DNA from 2 places in the Kribbella sp. NPDC005582 genome. Region 2 is predicted to be linked to the other one. Evidence: riboswitches for the same ligand, from Rfam matches in the RefSeq annotation. Region 2 holds a riboswitch; the other holds the start of a gene.
What was found. Region 2 has a riboswitch for thiamine pyrophosphate ahead of thiC (phosphomethylpyrimidine synthase ThiC). Riboswitches for the same ligand answer to the same signal wherever they lie in the genome.
Positions count from the first base shown of each region.

Region 1: it holds a riboswitch for thiamine pyrophosphate, as region 2 does, so the genes downstream of both, ABZS29_RS11255 (cytosine permease) here and thiC (phosphomethylpyrimidine synthase ThiC) in region 2, are expected to answer to the same signal.

Region 1 is NZ_JBEXCU010000001.1:2,273,797-2,277,075, reverse strand. It holds gene ABZS29_RS11260 (flavodoxin family protein) at 1-332, shown strand, start outside; gene ABZS29_RS11255 (cytosine permease) at 339-1,661, opposite strand; TPP riboswitch at 1,650-1,767, opposite strand; gene ABZS29_RS11250 (alpha/beta hydrolase) at 1,790-2,452, opposite strand; gene ABZS29_RS11245 (hypothetical protein) at 2,449-3,264, opposite strand.
Region 2 is NZ_JBEXCU010000008.1:246,145-249,423, forward strand. It holds gene thiC (phosphomethylpyrimidine synthase ThiC) at 102-1,715, opposite strand; TPP riboswitch at 1,716-1,834, opposite strand; gene ABZS29_RS35180 (lysophospholipid acyltransferase family protein) at 1,864-2,610, shown strand; gene ABZS29_RS35185 (hypothetical protein) at 2,740-3,264, shown strand; gene ABZS29_RS35190 (hypothetical protein) at 3,261-3,279, opposite strand, start outside.

The DNA.
Region 1 (3,279 bases), on a different contig from region 2:
TCGGCGGCTGCCTGATCACCGGCAACGAGGACGGGGTCAAGCACTGCGCGATGAACATCCTCTATTCGCTGCAGCACCTCGGGTACACCATCCCACCGCAGGCCGACGCCGGCTGGATCGGCGAGGCCGGCCCCGGCCCGTCGTACCTGGACGCCGGTTCGGGCGGCCCGGACAACGACTTCACCAACCGGAACACGACGTTCATGACCTGGAACCTGTTGCACCTGGCCCGGATGCTGAAGGATGCCGGCGGCATCCCTGCCCACGGCAACCAGCGCTCCGAGTGGGACGCCGGCTGCCGTTTCGACTTCGAGAACCCCGAATACCGCTGAGCTTGCTCAGGCAGCCTGGCGGCGACCGACCCGGCCGAGCAGCACCGCCGCGACCATCGACACGATGATGCTTGTGTACGTCGCGCCCAGCCAGCCTGGTACGGCGTGGCCGCCGAAGAGCTTGCCCTGGACATCGAGCCAGAACGGCGACCAGCCGGCGACCGTGCCGGGGTTGACGAGTTGGTACGCCACGAAGCCGATCAGCCAGGCGACCGCGGGCTGCCAGCGGAACTTCGCCGTACTGGAGACGTCCCACTTCATCTTGCTCACCAGGAAGAAGTCGGCAATGGCGACGGCGAAGAGCGGGATGAAGACCGAGCCGATCAGGTAGAGGAACTGGGTGTAGTTGCCCAGGTCAACCAAGAGGGCGAGGCCGGTGGCCAGGACGCCGATCGCGACCGAGATCCAGCGGCGGTCGACGTGGCCGATCAGGTTGTGCGCGGCCATCGTGGTCGAGTAGACGTTCGCGTAGGCCTCGTCGACCTCGTCCACCAGCAGCACGAACAGTGCGATCGCGCCGGCGGGCAACGTGACCAGAGCCGTGATCACGTCCTCGCTGTTGGTCTGCAGAGTCGCGACCGCGAAAACGCCCAAGGCGTAGTACAGGATCGCGGCCAGGCCGTAGCCGAGCGCGGAGCCGCCGAAGGCCGCCTTGTTGGTGCGGGAGTGCCGGGTGTAGTCGGCGGCCAGCGGCGCGAACGAAACAACGCCTGCGGCCGCGAGGTCGACGGCCGGCCAGAAGCCGTACACGCTGTCCTGCGGCAACGCGTGCACCGGCTTGCTCAGCACCTGCACAAATAGGTAGACCGAGGCAACCAACACCAGCCAGACCATGAACTTGCGCAGCACCTTCACGCTGCCCAGCGGGCGAACCGCCATCGTCGTCGCGATGATCCCGGCCAGTACGACGAACAGCCAGCGCCAGCGCTCACTCGTCACCGCGACCGCGGCCTGCGAGATCACGATGATCTCCATGGTCGCCCAGCCGATGTTCTGCGCGATGTTGAGCACGGTGGGGGCCATCGACCCGCGGCGACCGAAGATTCCGCGCAGCGCGGTCATCGCCGGCGCTCCGGTCTGCGAACCGAAGACCGCCGCGCCGCCGAGCACGAGCGCGCCGATCCCGCAGCCCACGACGACCGCGAGCAGCCCCTGCCACAACGATCCCGTGTACGCCGCGACCAGCGCGCCGGTGACCGGACCGAACAGCGAGATGCCGAAGTTGCCCCAGAGTGTGAACTGGTCCAGGAACCCCAGCGTCCGTGGCGCATCCGTGGTGAGAACCAGCGGTGCTTCTTCGTTGGCAGGGCGAATTGCAGTGTCAGTCATTGCGATCCCTACGCCGGCATTACCCGGTCAGGTTCAGGCGGTCGGCGACCCGGTGTCACGTCGCCCTCTCAGCCCGCATTCGGTGCGAGCTCCCGCAAAGGTTTTGCTACCGCGTCAACGATAACGCGTCAGTCGCCGGGCCGCGCGGCGGCTGCTCGCTGGATGAGCGCGGCCACCTCCGGGCCGTTGGTCAGCACCGGCATGTGCGAGCCCGTCTCCAGCGTCCGCGCCTCGCCGTGGGTGAGCTCCGCCAGCCGAAGGACCCAGTCGGCGGGCGACAGGTGGTCGTAGCGGCAGCGCACGATGATCACCGGCGCCTGGACCCGGGTGATCACCCCAGCCATGTCATGTCGCCGACAGGCCTCCGCGGCCCGGGCAATAGCGCGGAACGTTGTCCGCGCGTACTGCGGCGCCAGCACCGGTATCAGCCGCGGAGTCTCCGGCAAGGTCGACTCCAGCCACCGCATCGCCAGCGTGGGCCAGGTGACCGTACCCGCGTCACCGGTCGGAGCGATCAGGACCAGCGCGTGCACCAGTTCCGGGTGGGCGACCGCCAGTTCGACGACAATCTGTGCGCCGGCGGAGTGCCCGACCAACACCGAGCGCTCTCGGACCTTCTGCTCCAGCCGGGCAGCGAGCGCCCCCGGGTGCAGATCATCACGGTCGTCGGCAGGCTCGCCGTACCCGGGAAGTGTGACCACCTGGTACGGCAGCGAGAGGTGCTCGACCGTGGGGGCGTACGACTCCGGCCCGAGGCCGAGGCCCGGGACCAGGACTACCGGGGCGCTCACTCCCAGGGCGGGCGGCCCGGTGCCGCCCGGACTACCGTGTCGAGATCCGGCTTGAGCTCGCGGTAGCCGAGGAAGAAGCCGGCCGCCAGGATCAGCAGACCGAACCCACCCCAGGCGTACGCCGTCGGCAGCCGGTCCAGAGTGTCGTCGGCGGACCCCAGGCCGGTCGACAGCACCATGACTGCCCAGATCAGCAGCGGAATCAGCGAGACGCCGACCAGTCCGCCACCGATGAGCTCGTAGATGTCCGGCTGGCGTCCGAGCTTGCGCCGAGCCAACAGGTCGCGCGCCCAGAGCACCAGCGCGGCCAGACCGACCAGAACGATCAGCAGCTGCCCCAGTGCGTCGATCACGTCGGTGCGCAGCGGGTGGTTGAGCGGTGAGCCCGGAGCCTGGGTGATCTCCCGGATCGAGACCCGCTGGATCGTCACCGCCATCAGTCCGTAGACCGCCGCGATGATCGTCGCCAGCAGCACCACCTTGGCCGCGCGTGGATCACGGTCGGCGAAAGGCTCCTTACGCCCGTACGTCGGGAAGGCGGCCGGATGCGGGTCCACGGGAGCGCCGTACGGGTGGCCCGGCCGATAGCTCGGTGGCTGCGCCGGGTCGGTCGGCGGACCGCCGTACTGACCTGGCTGGGAGCCATAGGGCTGCGCGGGCGCATAGGGGGCGGGCGGCAGTGGCTGACCACCGCCGGCGTACGTGCCGGCGCCGTACGGCGTGGGTGGCGCGAAGTGCTGCTCTTCGCTGGGTTGCCCCTGCTCCGGGCGCTCCGGCTCCCGCCCGTACGTCGGGAAGTCCTGTGACGACATCGCTGCTCCCTCCCT
Region 2 (3,279 bases):
CACTTCGGCATCTCGACACCTTCGCGAATTTCACTCCGCGTGAAGTTGCCAAACCGGTTCACGGCTCCCGGCGGGCGGGAAGCCCGCCGGGAGCGTTCAGATCAGTCGGCGAGCGGCAGGTAGAGCTTGCCGTCTCCTGCCTTGAAGGTCTCGGACATTTCGTTGAAGCCGGCCTCGATCGCCTCGGTCGACGTCAGTCCGTGCTCCTCGGCGTACGCGCGAATGTCGGCGGTGATTCGCATCGAGCAGAACTTCGGCCCGCACATCGAGCAGAAGTGCGCGGTCTTGGCCGGCTCGGCCGGCAACGTCTCGTCGTGGTACGACCGCGCGGTGTCCGGGTCCAGCGAGAGGTTGAACTGATCCTCCCAGCGGAACTCGAACCTTGCCGTGGACAACGCGTCGTCCCAGGCCTGCGCTCCCGGGTGTCCCTTGGCCAGATCGGCGGCATGGGCAGCGATCTTGTAGGTGATCACCCCGGTCTTGACGTCATCGCGATCCGGCAGCCCGAGGTGCTCCTTCGGCGTGACGTAGCAGAGCATCGCCGTACCGAGCCAGCCGATCTGCGCCGCGCCGATCGCGCTGGTGATGTGGTCGTACGCCGGCGCCACATCGGTTGCCAACGGCCCCAAGGTGTAGAACGGCGCTTCGCCGCAGAGCTCTTCCTCGAGCCGCACGTTCTCGGCGATCTTGTTCATCGGCACGTGCCCGGGGCCCTCGATCATCACCTGTACGTCGTGCTCCCAGGCGATCTTGGTGAGCTCCCCCAGTGTCCGCAACTCGGCGAACTGCGCCTCGTCGTTCGCATCCGCGATACACCCCGGCCGGAGTCCGTCGCCGAGCGAGAACGTCACGTCGTACTCACGCAGGATCTCGCAGAGCTCCGCGAAATGCGTGTACAGGAAAGACTCCTGGTGATGCGCGAGACACCAGGCCGCCATGATCGAGCCGCCGCGCGAGACGATGCCGGTGATCCGCCGCGCGGTCAGCGGCACGTAGCGCAGCAGTACGCCGGCGTGCACGGTCATGTAGTCGACGCCCTGCTCGCACTGCTCGATCACCGTCTCCCGGTAGACCTCCCAGTTCAGCGCGGCCGGATCGCCCTTCACCTTCTCGAGCGCCTGGTAGAGCGGCACGGTCCCGATCGGCACCGGCGAGTTCCGCAGGATCCACTCCCGGGTCTCGTGGATGTTCTTGCCGGTCGACAGGTCCATCACGGTGTCGGCGCCCCAGCGGGTCGCCCAGACGAGCTTCTCGACCTCGTCCTCGATGGAACTGCTGACGGCGGAGTTGCCGATGTTCGCGTTCACCTTCACCAGGAACTTCTTGCCGATGATGGTCGGCTCGCTCTCCGGGTGCCGGCGGTTGACCGGGATCACGGCTCGGCCGCGCGCCACCTCGGACCGGACGAACTCCGGATCCATGTTCTCCCGGAGCGCGACATACCGCATCTCCTCGGTGATGGTGCCGGCGCGCGCGTGCGCGAGCTGGGTCAGGTTCTCCCGCCCGGCGATCCACTCGCGCCGGAGCGCGGGCAGACCGGCCTGTACGTCGATCTGCGCCGTCGCGTCCGTGTACGGCCCGGACGTGTCGTACAGGTCGAAGTGCTCGCCGTTGGTGAGATGGACGCGGCGCGCCGGAACGCCCAGTTCGCCGCGATAGATCTTCTCGGAGCCCGAGATCGGGCCGGTGGTGACAGTCGGTCGTACGGTGCCGATAGTTGTCACTTGTGTGCTCCCTACGCCGGAATTACCCGGACAGGTTCGGCGGTCGGCGGCGCCGGATTCTCCAGCCGCCCTCTCAGCCCACTACGGTGCGAGCTCCCGCGATCTCCAGTTATCACCGGCAGCTTAGTAGCATTCCGGGATGCGCGACTTTGTCTATCCGCCTGTCGTCGGCGTTGCCAAGACTGCCTTCAAGGTGCTGGACCTGAAGTTCCAGCTCGCCGGCACCGAGAACATCCCGCGGACCGGCGGCGCGGTGATCGCGCTGAACCACATCAGCTACGTCGACTTCATCCTCGGCGGGTACGGCGCGGTGCCGAGCAAGCGGCTGGTCCGGTTCATGGCCAAGGAGGTGCTGTTCCGCAACCGCTGGTCCGGGCCGCTGATGCGTGGGATGCACCACATCCCGGTCGATCGCGACGCGGGCGCGGCGTCGTACGAGCACGCGCTGCGGCACCTGCGCGCCGGTGAGGTGGTCGGCGTCTTTCCGGAAGCGACGATCAGCCGGTCGTTCGAGCTCAAGGAGTTCAAGTCCGGCACGGTCCGGATGGCCGCGGAGGCCGGCGTACCGCTGATTCCGATGATCCTGTGGGGCACCCAGCGGATGTTCACCAAGGACCACCCGAAGGACTTCACCCGGCACCGCACGATCGCGATCACGGTCGGTACGCCGATGACCGTGACGCCGGACGACGACCCGGTCGAGGCCACCGCCGTCCTGCGCTCGACGATGGCCGAGATGCTCGACGAGACGATCCGCGCATACCCGGAGCAGCCGCCCGGCGCCTGGTGGCTGCCCGCCTCGTACGGCGGCTCCGCGCCGACGCCGGCGGAGGCCGACCGGCTCGACCGCGAGGAGCTGGCCCGCCGGGCCGAGCGCCGCCGCTAGCCCGACGGAGGTCGGACAAGGCCTTGACCCTCGACGGCATCTGAGGGTACGAAGGGCACTTGTCATTGACAAGGCAGGAATCTGGGGGATTTCTGTGCTGCTTGCCTTGTGCTGGGCGGGGGAAGGTTTTTGTTCGATTCACCGGAAGAACTGCGCCTGTTCGAACCCGGGACGCTGCAGATCGCGCCGCATGTCGCGGAGCACATCCCGGATGCCGGGGCGTACTTCATCGACTGGTCCACCCGGGACCTGGACCGCGAGCGAGCGCGTGAGGTCGAGGCCGCGGTCAACGGCCGGCGGTGCGCGAACGGCTGGTTCCCACTCGAGAGCCTGGACAGCATCGGGCACCGGGGCTACTGGCGTGGTCCGCTCACCTACCTGGCGCAGATGACGGCCGACGACGCCGGCATCCTGCAGGACTGGGCGGCGTACGGCCTGACCGGTGAGAACCGGCACCGCATCGAAGCGACCGTCAACCACCTGCTCCACCAGCAGGGCCACGCGGCCGCGGCCACCTGGGCCGTTGCCGTCCGCCCCCAAGCCGGTCTGGACGCAGCCGCCCTCGGCGACCGCCTCTTCACCGCCTGGGAGCGGAACCTGGACGCCGTACGCACCAAGGACGTGGCCAAGGCAGTCCGCCGCTGGAACCGCTAATGGAACTGCGGAATG